Regions from separate parts of the Halomonas sp. CSM-2 genome, predicted to be linked through region 1. Evidence: predicted binding sites of a transcription regulator. Region 1 holds the regulator's gene; the other holds the start of a gene.

What was found. Region 1 encodes FNR, which switches genes on or off when oxygen is low (the NO sensors DNR and NnrR bind a similar motif). Its sites were predicted from a motif close to TTGATNTANATCAA; they were not measured.
Region 2: a site for FNR is predicted at 2,905-2,918, ahead of B7L15_RS15880 (OmpW/AlkL family protein). Genes of this name have one in related genera too.

Annotation. Positions count from the first base shown of each region.
Region 1 covers NZ_NBYR01000001.1:107,937-115,967, reverse strand. Annotated here, with positions in the region: gene hemN (oxygen-independent coproporphyrinogen III oxidase) at 1-1,163, shown strand, start outside; gene fnr (fumarate/nitrate reduction transcriptional regulator Fnr) at 1,227-1,964, shown strand; gene ttcA (tRNA 2-thiocytidine(32) synthetase TtcA) at 1,961-2,884, opposite strand; gene B7L15_RS00510 (DNA polymerase III subunit epsilon) at 2,962-3,603, opposite strand; gene B7L15_RS00505 (putative nucleotidyltransferase substrate binding domain-containing protein) at 3,600-5,429, opposite strand; gene B7L15_RS00500 (DUF4212 domain-containing protein) at 6,023-6,283, shown strand; gene B7L15_RS00495 (sodium:solute symporter family protein) at 6,290-8,031, shown strand, end outside.
Region 2 covers NZ_NBYR01000019.1:56,552-64,582, forward strand. Annotated here, with positions in the region: gene putA (bifunctional proline dehydrogenase/L-glutamate gamma-semialdehyde dehydrogenase PutA) at 1-2,682, shown strand, start outside; gene B7L15_RS15880 (OmpW/AlkL family protein) at 3,035-3,661, shown strand; gene B7L15_RS15885 (YqcC family protein) at 3,735-4,067, opposite strand; gene B7L15_RS15890 (DUF3549 family protein) at 4,352-5,386, shown strand; gene B7L15_RS15895 (ATP-dependent zinc protease family protein) at 5,475-5,915, shown strand; gene rimK (30S ribosomal protein S6--L-glutamate ligase) at 5,989-6,897, shown strand; gene B7L15_RS15905 (hypothetical protein) at 6,986-7,432, shown strand; gene B7L15_RS15910 (SanA/YdcF family protein) at 7,429-8,031, opposite strand, start outside.

The DNA of each region.
Region 1 (8,031 bases):
AGATCGCGACCAAAAACACCGCGCTCGCCGCGCCCTACCTCGCAAGGCTCGACACGGAAATGGCGTTGACAGCGCAGCATCTGGATACCCGACGCCCGGTTGAACAGCTCCACTGGGGCGGTGGCACACCGACGTTTCTGACTCTCGATCAAATGAGCGAACTGGTGGATAAGCTGGATGCGCACTTCGGGCTTTCAGACGCCCCTGAGCGCGACTATGCCATCGAAATCGACCCTCGCGAAGCCGATGTGCTGACGCTGCGTCATCTACAGTCACTGGGTTTCAATCGCTTGAGCCTGGGCGTACAAGACCTCGATCCACGGGTTCAAAAGGCGATCAATCGCCCCCAGCCGCGGGCGCTAACCGAAACGTTGATGGACGAAGCCCATCGACTGGGCTTCCGTTCGTTAAACCTCGACTTGATTTACGGCCTGCCCAGACAAACCCCAGACAGCTTTGCACAAACCCTTCGCCAGGTGATCGAGCTGAACCCCGCACGCCTGTCGGTCTTCAATTACGCCCATTTGCCCCAGCGCTTCCCTCCACAGCGACGGATCCTTGATGCCGAGCTACCCAGTCACAACGAAAAGCTGGCGATGCTGCGCATCACGATTGAATTGCTCACAACCGCCGGCTACGTGCATATCGGCATGGACCATTTTGCCCGCCCTGATGACAGCCTGGCCATCGCCCAGCGTCACGGTACGCTACAACGCAACTTTCAAGGTTATTCCAGCCACGCCCAATGCGACCTTATCGGCCTTGGGGTCTCCGCCATTTCACGCCTGAATGACAGCTACGCACAAAACAAAAGCACGCTTGAGCACTACGAGGCGGCGATTGACCAAGGGCAACTGGCCACACAACGCGGCATACGGCTATGTCGAGACGACCTGCTTCGCCGTGAAGCCATCGAGCGTTTAATGTGCGATATGCGGCTCGACTTGTCAGCGCTCAGTGAGCGCTGGCAGGTCGATGCGCAAGATTATTTTCAATCGGCCTTAAACGCCCTGGAGCAGGCGCAACACGACGGCTTGATCGATATCCGCGGCAGTTTACTGGAGGTGACGCCTGTCGGACGCCTGTTAATACGCCACCTGGCCATGGCCTTTGATGCACGCTTGCTTTCTCAAACCGACAACCACTACTCGAATATTGTTTAGCAGTTGTTATTCATGGGCACACGCTTCCATAATGAACATACGAATTCTCTTTTGGAGACTCTTATGCTGGAAGCCCCGCAACGGCGGCGCGCAGTCCTGCACGAAGCACGCTGCCAGACCTGCAGCTTGAGTTCGCTGTGCCTGCCGCTGGCACTGGAGCTTGAGGATATCGATCAATTTGACGCGATCATTCGGCGACGCGCCCCCCTCAAGAAAGGAGAGCATCTGTTTTATCAGGGGGATGCCTTCAACAGTGTCTATGCGGTGCGCTCTGGTAGCCTCAAGCAGGTCACCAGCGAAGGTGGCGGGCATGACCAACTGACCAACTTTTACCTGCCCAGTGAATTGGTGGGGCTTGATGCTATCGATGAGCCGCACTACCCCGGCAGCGTAATCGCCTTGGAAACCACCACTGTGTGTGAGATTCCCTTTGACCGCCTTGACCAACTGTCTGAGAAACTGCCCGAGTTACGCGGCCAGATATATCGCAGTATGAGCAAAGAACTGCGCAATGACCGGCGAATGATGCGTCTGCTATCGGGCAAGACCGCTGATCAGCGATTGGCAACCTTCCTGGTCACGCTTTCCGATCGCTTCCGTCGCCGGGGTTACTCGCCCTATAGCTTCCGTCTTTCCATGCCCAGGGCTGATATCGGCAACTACCTGGGCCTTGCCGTTGAGACCGTCAGCCGGATTGTCAGTCGCTTCCAGTCCCAGGACGTGGTCGCCATTTCCGGTCGTGAGGTAAACATTCTCGACATGGCGAAGCTTCAACGACTCGCCGAAGAAGAGCCCGCTTAACCGACGTTGAGCGCCTGAATACGCCCCGCCCTCAATTCCGCCTGCTTGGCCTCCAGCCCGGCAAAGTCGAACAGGTCGCGGTCGGCCAGCTGTGAAGGCGCGACGTTGGTGACGGCCTTGAACATGCTTTCCAGGCGGCCAGGGTGTTTCTTGTTCCATTCGGCCAACATTTCCTTGACCACCTGGCGCTGCATATTGGGCTGGGAGCCGCACAGGTTGCAGGGGATAATGGGAAACGCCATCAAACGCGCGTACTCGGCAATATCCGCTTCTTTGCAGTAGGCCAGCGGCCGGATGACGATATTCTTGCCATCGTCGGAGAGCAGCTTGGGCGGCATTGATTTCAAACTGCCACCGAAAAACATGTTCAAAAACAGCGTTTCCAGGATATCTTCCCGGTGATGCCCCAGGGCAATCTTGGTCGCACCGATTTCCTCGGCAAAGCCATACAGCGACCCGCGCCGCAAGCGCGAACACAGCGCGCAGGTGGTTTTGCCTTCGGGGGTTTTCTCCTTCACCACCGAATAGGTATCACGTTCCAGAATGTGGTAGTCCACACCGCGTTGCTCGAGATAGGTCGGCAGCACATGCTCGGGAAACCCCGGCTGTTTCTGGTCCATGTTGACGGCTATCAGCGAGAAGTTGACCGGTGCGTTGCGCTGCAGGCTGAGCAGCATTTCCAGCATGGTATAGCTATCCTTGCCACCGCTCAGGCACACCATGACGCGGTCACCTTCGTCGATCATGCGATAGTCGATAATCGCATTGCCCGCTTCACGGCGGAGCCGCTTTTGCAGCTTATTGAACTCGCGTTTTTGTCTGACATCTTGGGACTCCGAAGTGTCAGCCGCTTCGGATAAGCTGGATGTCGCGTCGGCAGTCGCCAACGCTGGGTCAAAATGAACAGGATCATGTTGCATGGTAATAGCACTGCCGATGGTAAGAGAAGCAGCCGTTATTCTAGCAACTCACAGCGCAATGACCCAATCGCAGGCCGCTATGAAACAGTATCTACCTCGTTACGCTGCAGACGAAGGTACAAGAGCGCGCTGGCTGTGGCGTCTTCCAGTGCCCGCTGAGGCGTCTTACTGGGCACTTGCCAGCAGTCAAGCGCACGTGCCAGCTCGGCCGCGTGTTCCGCCTGGGGATGTAGACGACGCAGATGGCGCTGATGCAGCTTGGTAACATCCACCCGGGCATTGGGCAGGCCAAACCCCAAATGATGGCGAAGCGCCTGCTCAAGCGGGGCGAGACGCTGGTCGAGTTGCCAGCCAATGATTGGCCGATTACCGATAAACTCAACCAGCGAGCGCAGGCTTTCAATGTTCAACGGTTTGGTCGCCTCGACGCTATACAGCAGTTGATGGCGCCGCTCGGCGGCATCACTTCCGCACGCGTCTTCAATGAGCGCTGCCACCCAGGCACGACTGGTCAGCACCTGATGCTGGCGCAGTGTGACCGCTGCTACGCTCATGACGCCATGGTGAGCAAAGCATGCCAATGCCACCAGCTCATTGCCCAGGTAGGGCTGGAAGAGCCATGCGTAGGGAGAAGCTGCATAACGGCGGCGCTCGCTTCCTCTGCGCAGCATGCCGCCAAGCCAAGCGAAAGGGGCGTCCAGATAGTGTCGACTGATCACGAATACTCCAAATGGTAACGATGCGAGAGACGCTGCTTGAAATCCTTGACGATATGCAGCGCTTCGCGCAGTAAATCGCGCTCCAACGACGATAATTCCTGCACCACGACGCGGTTGGATCGCTCCTGTTGGTCACCGGAGCCGTCGTTGGTAATGTCGTCCAGTTGCTGTTTGAGCCGCAACTCGCTAAACAGCGCCAGGGCTTCGCCAAGGTCATCGGCAAAACGACGGTTGAGTCGCCCGTCCTCTGCCAGTGCATCCAGACGCTCAAATGTCGAGGTGGCATGAATACGCCGTTCAAGCGCCAGTGTGCGAACACCATGGACAATGGGAAAAATGCCGCCTTTCTTGATATCGATACCGTGCTGGGGCTTCTTTAGCGAACCGAACAGCGTCAGCGGCGTGGAAAAGCGCAGCGCGGTGCGGGCGAAGTAAGACAGCAGCAACTCATCCCGCGAGCAGCGCTCGAACAGCTCTTCGCGCACGCTTTCCAGCAGGCTCGGATTGCCCGCCACGCCGTGGGAGTCAAGCATGATGGCAAGTTTCATCAGACTGTCACCGTCCCGCGCGCTGGCCCAGCGCGCAATGCGCCCTTTCCATTCACTCACCGTGGCGACCCAGTCCGGGTTCGACACCATGATATTACCCGGGCACGGCGGATAACCCAGCTCGATCAGGGTCGAGGTAAGCCGTTGCATGTCGTCGTGCACCGCGGTCCAGTCTGCATCATCGGCCAGAATCAGCCCATTATCCTGATCGGTCTTGAGAATTTGTTCGCCGCGCCCCTCACTGCCCATGACCATCATGCAGCTGTCTTGGTGTTGCGCCGCATCAATCGTGAACTCCCAGGCCTTGCTCATGATGCGACCGTTCAGTGCCGCCAGCAGATCCATCGCAAAACGCAGCTTCACACCCTGGGCCATCAGCGCGCTGACCAATTCGGGCGTGCGGTGGCTGGCAGTTGCCAACTCGGTCAAGTCATGGGCCTGCTCAACCTGGAGACTGACCACATAACTGCGACTGGAGAAATAACTCAGCACATCGGTCAACTCGACGACGCCGACGACCTGTTTATCGTCTACCACCACGACACGCGTTACCTTGTGACGCGTCATGCTGACCAGCGCTTCAAACAAGTATTGATCGGACTTCACCGTCACCAGGGTATATTGGGCGATATCGGCAAGCGCCGTGGTCACCGGGCGCTGCGACAGCACAATGGCATTGAGCAGGTCGGTCTTGGTCACCATACCCGTCTGGCTGGAGGCATCGACCAGCAAACTGTCGGCATGGCTGTCGCTGAGCGTGCGCACGGCCTTGTCGATATCCGCGTTGGCAGGCAGAAGAAGCGGTGCGCGCATGCATTCGCTGACGCGGGCCAGCATGAAGCCCGCCATCGTCACGCCGCCTTCGGCGCGCTTTTCGGTCAACAGGCGAGCTTTATGGGCCAGTGACTGGCGGAAGAACTGGCTAAACTCGGGGTACTTCTGACACAGCGTCTTGAATAACGCTTTGGGCATCAGGTAACAAAGGCATTCCTGCTCCGCTTGAAAGCGGTAGCGGCTTTTACCGTTCAATATACTGATTGCGCCAAATAAGTCGCCTGCCGTGTAGTGCCCGATACGTGACATGGACGATGGCAAGGTAGGGTCCAGTTCAGCGACCTCCCCCCTGTGGATCAAATAGACGTACTCGCCAGCCTGGCCTGTCTCGACAATAATATCGTGGCGTTCAAAATAGGCGAGGTCCATGCCACGACGCACGTGATCCTTGCCCTCGTCATCCAGCAGTGAAAACGGGGGCTGGGAAAGGTCTACATCTACCATGGGCATGACCTCATTAGAATAATGCGGAGTCAGATAACCTGACGGTCTCAACTACATCTCACAACCACTCTTCTCAACCAGTCTCTCAACTACTACTTTGGGTTATTGCGCTAATGTCTAATGCGCTTTATTTACGTTGTCGGCATGTCACTGACAAAACAAATCGTCCCTTTTAGACTTATTAAAAAAGCGGGCTTTCCATCTTCTGAACATAGCAAACATCGCCCTATACTCCCCACCTAGACCATCGTCCCATGCAGCTAATAAAACTTTGCACGATAGCGTCAAAAACCCACAAAAAGGCTCATTTTCAACTGATTGGATACCTTTTGTTCACCACCAAAGTTTATTGATACCAAAGTCTGGGATTTAATTTTTGCATTTATTGCCCAGTATTGTCAGTGAGTCATGCAGGGTAATCGCACGTCGTTGCACCACTCAAAGTCCTTCTTAGCCAAGTGACGTGTTAACGAACAGCTGATTCATGACATCACAAAAAGCGAGTGGATCTAAAACGTGCGATTGACCTGATGGGTCAACCGCTATTCCGAGTGAACTTTCCAACCTAAAAAACACTAGTGGAGAGCAACACAATGGCAGACGACAAATCCAATGCTGCTGAATACTGGAAAGCCAACGTCCGTACCATTATTGGATGCTTGGCTGTCTGGGCATTCGTCTCATACGGCTGCGCTATTCTCTTTCGCCCGCTACTGGCCTCAATCCCTGTCGGTGGGACCGACCTGGGCTTCTGGTTTGCTCAGCAAGGGTCAATTCTCACCTTCATCGCCTTGATCTTTTTCTATGCCTGGAAAATGAACAAGCTCGACGAAAAATTTGGCCTAGGGGAGTAAGCCGGTATGAGCCAATTTGCAATCAACCTGCTCTTCGTAGGTGCCTCCTTTGCCTTGTATATAGGCATTGCGATCTGGGCACGTGCGGGATCGACAAAAGACTTCTATGTCGCTGGCGGCGGCGTCCACCCGATCACCAACGGGATGGCAACCGCCGCGGACTGGATGTCAGCGGCATCTTTCATTTCAATGGCGGGTCTTCTGGCCTCTGGTGGCTACGCCAACTCTACCTTCCTGATGGGCTGGACTGGCGGCTACGTCATTCTCGCCATGCTGCTTGCGCCCTACCTGCGTAAGTTCGGCAAGTTTACCGTTCCCGACTTTATCGGTGACCGCTTCTACAGCAACACGGCCCGTCTGGTAGCGGTTATCTGTTTGATCGTGGCTTCGGTGACTTACGTTATCGGTCAGATGACCGGTGCGGGTGTGGCGTTCTCTCGCTTCCTCGAAGTGCCCAACACCGCCGGCATCTGGATTGCGGCAGCGATCGTATTCCTGTACGCCGTTTTCGGTGGCATGAAGGGCATCACCTATACCCAGGTCGCGCAGTATGTCGTCCTGATCATTGCCTATACCATCCCGGCGGTATTCATTGCCATGCAGCTGACAGGCAACCCCATCCCGATGTTTGGCATGTTCAGCACGCATACTGAATCGGGTCTTCCGCTGCTGGAGAAACTCGATGACGTAGTGAACGCGCTGGGTTTCCGGGACTACACGGCTGACGTCGACAACAAGCTCAACATGGTGCTGTTTACCCTGTCGCTGATGGTCGGTACCGCGGGCCTGCCCCACGTCATCATTCGCTTCTTCACCGTACCGAAGGTCGCTGACGCACGCTGGTCAGCCGGCTGGGCGTTGGTGTTCATCGCGCTACTTTACCTCACCGCACCGGCGGTTGGTTCCATGGCGCGCTTGAACCTCGCCACGACGATCTACCCGGAAATGGCAGGGCAAGTAGAAGACTATGACGCCGCTGCGGAACAGGCACTTGTCTACGAGGATCGCCCTGGCTGGATCCGCACCTGGGAAGAAACCGGCCTCATCAACTTTGACGACAAGAACAATGATGGTCGCATTCAGGTCTACAACGACAGCAATGAAGAATATGCCGAAATTGCTGAGTCACGTGGCTGGGAAGGGAGCGAGCTGACCGTCAATAACGATATTCTTGTACTCGCCAACCCCGAAATTGCCAACCTGCCCGGCTGGGTCATTGGCTTGATTGCAGCAGGCGGTATCGCCGCGGCGCTGTCCACGGCAGCCGGTCTTCTGCTTGCGATCTCGTCGGCCATCAGCCACGATTTGATCAAGACCATGATCAATCCCAAAATCACCGAGAAAGGTGAAATGTTGGCCGCCCGTATTTCCATGGCGGGTGCCATCCTGGTAGCAACGTACCTTGGCCTTAACCCACCCGGGTTTGCCGCGCAAACAGTGGCTCTGGCCTTCGGTATCGCGGGTGCCTCGCTGTTCCCCGCGTTGATGATGGGTATCTTCTCCAAGAAGATGAACAACTCAGGCGCCGTTGCCGGTATGCTGGCTGGTCTGGGCTGTACCCTGCTGTACATCTTCACCTACCTGGGCTGGCTGTTCATCCCCGACACCAACATGCTGGCCAACACCCAGGAAAACTGGCTGTTCGGCATTTCGCCGCTGTCCTTCGGTGCGGTCGGCGCAATGATCAACTTCGCCGTGGCCTTCCTGGTCTGCAAGGTGACCAACGAGCCTCCGCAGGAGATTCAGGA
Region 2 (8,031 bases), on a different contig from region 1:
GCGCCGATGATCGAGACGCTCTACGAACTCGCCGAGCGCTTCGATCGCAAAATCATGGTACGCCTGGTAAAAGGTGCTTACTGGGACACCGAGATCAAGCTCTCCCAGGAAATGGGCGTCAAAACCTTCCCGGTCTTCACCCGCAAGGTCAATACCGACGTCAGCTACATGGCCTGCGCCCAGATGTTACTCGACCGGCGCGACCGCATCTATCCGCAGTTTGCGACCCACAATGCCCACACCTGTGCTGCCGTCGTGGAGATGGCGGGCGATGACAAGGACAGCTACGAGTTTCAGCGCCTGCACGGCATGGGCGAGTCGCTGCACCACATCGTCAAGGAGTCGGAAGGCACCCACTGTCGCATCTACGCCCCGGTCGGCGCCCACCGCGACCTGCTGGCCTATCTGGTTCGCCGCCTGCTGGAGAACGGCGCCAACTCCTCGTTCGTTAACCAGGTAGTGGATAGTTCGATTCCCCCGAGCGAGGTCTCGAAGGATCCCATTGAAGGGTTTAAGCAGCTCGGCAATGACGTATCAAGCCCCCTGATCCGCCAGCCCGGCGAGCTGTTCGAGCCTGATCGCAAGAACTCCAAGGGCTACCGTATCAACGAGCCGGCTTCGATCCTGCCGCTGCTCGATGCGCGTGAAACCTTTGCCGACGCCACCTGGACTGCAGGCCCGATGCTGGCAGGCAACCCGGCTCCCAAGGGCCCGGCACGTGATGCGGTCTCCCCCGCCGACGGCTCTCGGGTAATCGGTAAGGTGCATGAAGCCACCCCGGAAGAGGTCGCCACGGCCCTCGACGCCGCCGAGCAAGGCTTCAAAGAGTGGTCGGCACGCCCTGCGGCCGAGCGCGCCGCGGTACTGCGCCGCACCGCCGACCTCTACGAAGAACACATCGCTGAACTGACCGTGATCACCACCCGCGAAGCGGGCAAGATGATGTTCGATGGTATCGCCGAAGTGCGTGAGGCAGTAGATTTCCTACGCTACTACGCCAACGAAGGCGAGCGGCTGGAAGCGGAAGAGCCCGGCAGCGCCCGCGGTATCTTCGTCTGCATCAGCCCGTGGAACTTCCCCCTGGCCATCACCACCGGGCAGATCGCGGCCGCCCTGGTGGCCGGTAACGCAGTGCTCGCCAAGCCCGCCGAGCAGACGCCCCTGATTGCGGCCCGTGCCGTCGAGTTGATGCGCGAAGCCGGTTTGCCTGAAGCGGCGCTGCAGCTACTCCCGGGCGATGGCCCGACGGTAGGTGGACCGCTGACCAGCGATCCGCGAATTGCCGGTGTCTGCTTTACCGGCTCGACCCCGGTGGCGCAGATCATCCACAAGGCGCTGGCCGAGAACGCCGGGCCTGATGCCGTGCTGATCGCCGAAACCGGCGGGCTCAACTCCATGATCGTCGATTCCACGGCGCTCACCGAGCAGGCAGTACGCGACATCCTGATTTCCTCCTTCCAGTCGGCCGGTCAGCGCTGCTCCGCGCTGCGCATGCTGTATGTCCAGGAAGAGGCCCGGGACCGGTTGCTCAACATGCTCTACGGTGCCATGGACGCGCTGACCATCGGCGACCCCTGGAATACCGATACTGACGTGTCGCCGGTGATTGACGCCGATGCCCAACAGGAAATCAGCGATTATGTAGCGACGAACGAGAAGAACGGCAAGGTGCTGAAGAAACTTTCAGCGCCGGAGACCGGCACCTTCGTTACCCCGGCGGTGATCGATGTTGGCGGCATCGAGGATCTCGAGCGTGAAATCTTTGGCCCGGTGTTGCACGTGGCCACCTTCAAGGCGCGGGATATCGACAAGGTGGTCGATGACATCAACGGCAAGGGCTTCGGGCTGACCTTCGGCCTGCATACTCGTATCGATGACCGCGTGCAGCAGATCGTCGAGCGCATCCATGTCGGCAACGTCTACGTCAACCGTAACCAGATCGGTGCTATCGTCGGTTCCCAGCCGTTCGGCGGCGAGGGGCTATCAGGCACCGGCCCCAAGGCCGGTGGCCCGCTCTACGTGACACGCTTCCGCCGCACCGCGGAGGCCGAGCACAGGAATGCACCAGAAGGAAAAGCGGTCTCACAGGGTGATCTCCAATCCGCGCTTGATGGACTGGATGCGCGCAACTGGGCGGTGCGACCCAACCGGATCGAAGTGCTACGCAAGGCGCTATCCGGCAAAGGCGGCGTGATACGCAAGGCGCTCAACGAGACGGCTGCGTTGGACATGACGCCGCAGACGCTGCCGGGGCCAACGGGTGAAAGTAACCGCTTGGCGATGTACCCGAAGGGAGCGGTTCTGTGCCTCGGGCCAACCCTGGATATTGCCATCGCCCAAGCCGCACAGGCCCTCGGTACTGGCTGTGCGGCCGTCTTGGTCGCGCCAGGCGCCGAACAGGCGGTGAAACCGCTGATCGATGCCGGGGTGCCCGTCGCCGGGTTTGATGGAAGCGTCTCGGCCGAGACGTTGAGTGACATCAAAGGTATCGCGGCGGTCGCCGCCGCTGGCGACAGCGACTGGACCCGTGAACTGCGCACAGCCCTGGCCAAGCGCGATGGCGCCATCATACCGCTCGAGACCCAAACCATCTCGCCGGATCGCTACGTGGTCGAACGCCATCTGTGCATTGACACCACTGCAGCCGGTGGCAACGCCAGCCTGCTGGCCACCGCCGAATAGACCGGTATTGAGTGGTTAGTGCCCTGGAGGGGGGGGCAGCGGTTTTATGCGGCGCCCTCCTCCTTCCAGACTGTCTCAGCAATCAATCGTTAGCCACTCCTCGTGAGTGGCTTTTTTATTGGCAATAGCGTTTTTCTGGATTATCCAATTGACCGGTGGCCCGCCCCTGAATCAGGCCACTCCACATACCTCTCCTCTTTGATAATACCTGCCTAACAACCCTTGCCCTGGATCAATAATCCGCTCACTGGATCTCGTTACACTGGTCACATCGTTAAACGGCTAGCGAATAGCCGTCCAGCGTTGCAACGAGTCGTTTGAAACTGTCTGTTTTAACATCAGGAGTGCCCCCATGCGTAAAGCCGTCCTGCCTACCCTACTTGTATCCACCGTTGCCGCTGCGGCGCTGATAACCAGCAGCCAGGCTTTCGCTTACGGCGCGGGTGATGTCTTTACCCGCGTTGGTGTTGCCAAAGTCGCCCCTAAAAGCGACAACGGCTCACTGGCCAACGGTGCGTTGGCCGTGGATGTACAGGATGAAACCGAGTTTGCGTTCACCCTGGGCTACCGCTTTCTCGATAACGTTGGCGTGGAGCTCCTGGCGGCGCTGCCGTTCGAGCACGATATCCACCTGAACGGTGGTAATATCGCCTCCACCAAGCATTTACCGCCAACCCTGACGCTCCAGTATTACCTGCTGGGCGGCACGCAGTCCCGGGTACAGCCTTATGTGGGTGCAGGTGTTAACTACACCCACTTCTCCGATGAAGAGCTGACGACTGGTGATTTAGATCTGGATGACTCCTGGGGCGCGGCAGGCCAGGTAGGCGTCGACCTGCTGATTGATGACCACTGGGCGCTGAACGCTGCGGCTTGGTACATCGACATTGATACCGATGCCAGCATTAACGGTGCAGCGGCAGGTACCGTTGAGATCGACCCTGTCGTGGTCATGGGTGGCCTCAGCTATCGTTTCTAGGCTGACAGCCAATAACTCTCAGGCGTTATCCACAAAGCCTGCCTTGCGGCGGGCTTTGTTGTTACATCGGCCTTCAGTTTTCAGTGACGACCTTATCCACTCTCTCCACAGCCCGCACAACGAGCAGTTGATGATGGGCGGGTGTCTGCTCCTGCTGCAAATAGGCCGCCACGGCGGGTGCCACCTCACATTTGGCCGGCATCGGCCCACCAGCTTCAACCAGCGACTCCAGGCGCGCGATAAATACAAAGCGCAGCCACTGGAGCAGCGACATTGTATCGACACAGAACGGCTGCTGGCTGGAAAAAGCCGCTGTCTCAGGGATTGGCATACGCCATAGGTCAGCGGCCTTTAGCGTCGCTTCAAGATCAAGAAGCGCGGTATGAAGCTCGCGATGTGCGCCCATAAACCACCTATGTTGAATCAGATATTTAAAGGGCATTATCCCAACTCTATGGCTGAGTTGCCACTCATCCACCGAGATCTTCGTTATTCACAGATTCACAGAAAACCTGCAAGAGACTGTGGATAAGCTATGGAAAGGTATCGCATCCGCGTTCCCCATGCGGGTTGGCGATGACTGTTTAATTTTTAACCAGACAGTAAAAAAGGCGTGATATTATCAATGCCTACGGCTGACAGGCTGCTATCCGCAAGGTAGAGTGCAGGCTTGCAATGGGAAAGGACGTTATGCAACCAATTCGCACCCTAGACGAGTTTTTTCAGCGCAGCGGCGCCAGTGTATCGCTTTATCATATGGGACGGTGCGTTACCCCGTGCCCTATGGATGCACTACGCCAGCTTGAAAATGCCCAGAGCCCATGGCCTGCACCCTGGCAAGGTCAGGCTCGCGTGGCCATCGTGTTTCGTCTGGGTGATATGCCCGAACCGGCGATCTGGTTTCTGGCTCTGCCGCTGGACGAGGAAGGCTATCTGGTGCCCGCCCAGCGCGATGCGTTTCTGAATCGGCTACTTGAAACCCTGGGCCGCAACGTCTCACAACTAGACCAGACGCGTGGCTCAGAAGCTGACAACCTGATGAAGGACAACCCGCTCGCCTTTACCCCGAGCGCCCCTTTTCAGGCGATGCTTAATGCCAGGGCAACCCATGCGTTTGACTTGCCTGCAAGCCAGCATTTTGACCCCGTCGACGCTTACCTCCGTGACCCACAGGCGCTAGATTGGCAACAGTTGGGGTTACAGGGTGTCGCCGACGTGGTAGTCCGCCTCGATGAAGAGACGGCGGAACGGTTAGCCACCCAGTTCGCCCATTTACCCACAGAGGTTGCTCAGGCATTTTGCCTTTGCCTGGAGCATGAGCCTCTGCCCGGCAGCTTGGTCGCCGCATTGCGCCAACGGGGTGAAAAAGCCATCATTGCAGGTGATCTGGAAATGCTGTGTGCCTGTGTGCGCGCCGTCGGAGCCACGGAGACTGACGAAGTAGGCCATTGGTATGCTCAGTTGCTCCGCGACGAGACCACCAGTGGGCCCGACGTACTGGCAGCGATGGCAGGAAGGGGCTGGTCACATTTGGAAGACGGCGAACGTCTACCGCTTTTCCTGTCGCGTCTGGCTGATGACGAACGCACCGATTTTATTGCGATGGTAAAAGACTTGGCGCTGATTCCCCGGCTACGCCTGCCGTTACTGATGGCGCTGCGTGATGCACCGGAAGGCTCAAGGATCCACGCCCGCGTGGTTGAACTGACGGACAATAGCGGATAATCCCAGGGTTGATTACTGATGATGCTGAGGAACGCCCGATGAAAGTAAAGCGCAATGTTGTTAATCATCGGCTTCCTAAGGAGTGGTTTTGAAAGAACTCCCTTACCAGGCCAAAGCGGTTATTGGCCGTCGTGAAATGGTCTATTTGCCGGATCTGGCACTTCATCTGTGCTGCAAAGCAGACACGGGTGCACGTACCTCTGCGCTACACGCCGAGGAGATCGAGACCCATGAAGACGAAGATGGTCAGCTATGGGTCAGTTTTATTACCCATAGTGGCGGGCCTGAAACACCGGCTCACCGGTTGAAAGTGCATTTACATGATCGCCGACGGGTGACCAGCTCGAACGGACACACTGAATGGCGGTATGTGATCCGCACCCCAATGCGCCTGGGCGATCTTAACTTTCCGGTTGAGCTAAGCCTGGCGGACCGTAGCAATATGCGACACCCCATGCTATTGGGACGCCGTGCGATGCGCCGTTTGCTGGTGGCACCGGGCGCTGCGTTTTTACACGGCGAACCCTAAGTTTGTTAACATTCCACGCTAGTTTTCCACTTCCTCTTTCACTACGCCCCTTCGACTAGGCTTGGAGTTTCGCATGCACATCGCTTTGCTTTCCCGTAATCGCAACCTCTACTCCACGCGCCGCCTGGTGGAAGCGGCTGAAGGTCGTGGACACACGGCGCGAGTGGTTGACACCCTGCGCTGCTATATGAGCATTGCCTCACACCACCCGTCGATTCACTATAAGGGGCAGGAAATCGAGCCTTTCGACGCGGTCATCCCGCGGATTGGTTCATCCGTCACCTTTTATGGCTGCGCGGTGCTCCGTCAGTTCGAAATGATGGGTACTTACGTTATCAACGATAACGTCTCGATTACGCGTTCAAGGGATAAGCTGCGCTCGCTTCAATTGCTGTCACGCAAAGGGTTGGGGCTTCCCATTACCGGCTTTGCCCACTCGCCGGATGACATTCCCGACCTGATCACCATGGTAAAGAGTGCCCCGCTGGTCATTAAGCTGCTGGAGGGCACCCAGGGCATTGGCGTGGTATTGGCTGAAACCAATCAGGCGGCGGAGTCGGTTATTCAGGCCTTTATGGGCATGAAAGCCAACATTATGGTGCAGGAGTACATCAAGGAAGCACGCGGTGCCGATATTCGCTGTTTCGTGATCGGTGATAAAGTCGTGGCCTCCATGAAGCGTCAGGCGGCCGACGGTGAATTCCGTTCGAACCTTCACCGCGGCGGCACCGCCAGCGTCATCCGGATTACGCCTGAAGAGCGCTCCACCGCCATCCGTGCGGCCAAGGCCATGGGGCTGCGGGTTGCGGGTGTCGATTTGCTGCGTTCCAATCATGGCCCGGTGATCATGGAGGTGAACTCCTCCCCCGGTTTGCATGGCATCGAAAGTGCCACGGGCAAAGACATCGCCAGCATGATTATTGAACACATCGAAAAAAATGCCATGCCGGCGCGTAAAGCACCACCCAAGCCGAAAGGTTAACCGGTCTGCGCAAAAATAATTCGTCAAGGGGGTGGCAAATCTAGCGCACCCCCGCCACAATCTGCGTCACCGAAGGAGGTAGACGCTCATGTTTCTCGACAATCGCCAAGTGGCGATGGACAGCGCATTGGAAGCGCTGGCCGATAGCATTGATTATTTCCAGGACAATATAGAACGCCTGCGACCTTCCCTGCGCGAAGCATTGAAGCCGCATTACGCTGCACGCCTAGAATCCATGCACCAGTTGCAGGACCTGGCACGGACGCATCTGAAGATGCTGCCCCGGGACGCTGACGTTGAGCGCGACGACTTTCTATGGCTCTGGAGCCGTCTGAAAAGTTTTGTCGGCAACGACAGTCAAGTGCTGATCAACGAGCTGCTGGAGCAGGAGCGCGTCTTGATGCAGGCGTTGTCAACGCTCTTCACTCATCCGCTACCCGCCCCTATCGAGCCGGTTATCGAAGATTGCATGAAGGGCTGTCGTCAGCTGATCCGCGAGCTATACGAGCTGCAAAAACGCAAAACAAGCCGCTAATCCGTGCGCTCGGGTAAGGTTTGAATAGGCTCCGGCGGGCCTAGAAAGTAAGGCTCGCGCCCCCAGATATACAAATCACCGAGCGTGGCCACCCTGGCTGCCCACTCGCGCATCAGCACGTGCCAGCCACCCGCTCCATCGCGCTCTTCAGCGACACAGCCAGTTACCTCCATGCCCAATGCCTGGGCGATGAAGATCGCCCTGGGCAAGTGCCAGTCCTGGGTAATCAATACCGCCTGGTCCAGCTGAAAAACGTCGCGGGCTCTTGCCAGGGTGTCGTAGGTACTGAAACCGGCAAAGTCCATTGTCAGCTGCTCAGGGGCTACGCCTCGGCGCGTCAAGTCTCGCCACATGGCGCGGGGTTCATTATAGGCCTGAGTACGATTATCGCCCGACAGCAGCAGATGCTGTACTTTTTGATGGTCAACCAACCGGGCGGCGGTGCGCATTCGCGCATGGAAATGAGGATTGCGCATGCCGCTGCGTGTCCAGTTCGAGGTACCAAAGACGATCCCTACCTCGGTGGGTACACACTGGGGAAGTTGCTCATGGATATAAGCGCTTGTTCGCCCCAGAATCCATAGATTGGCACCTACAAA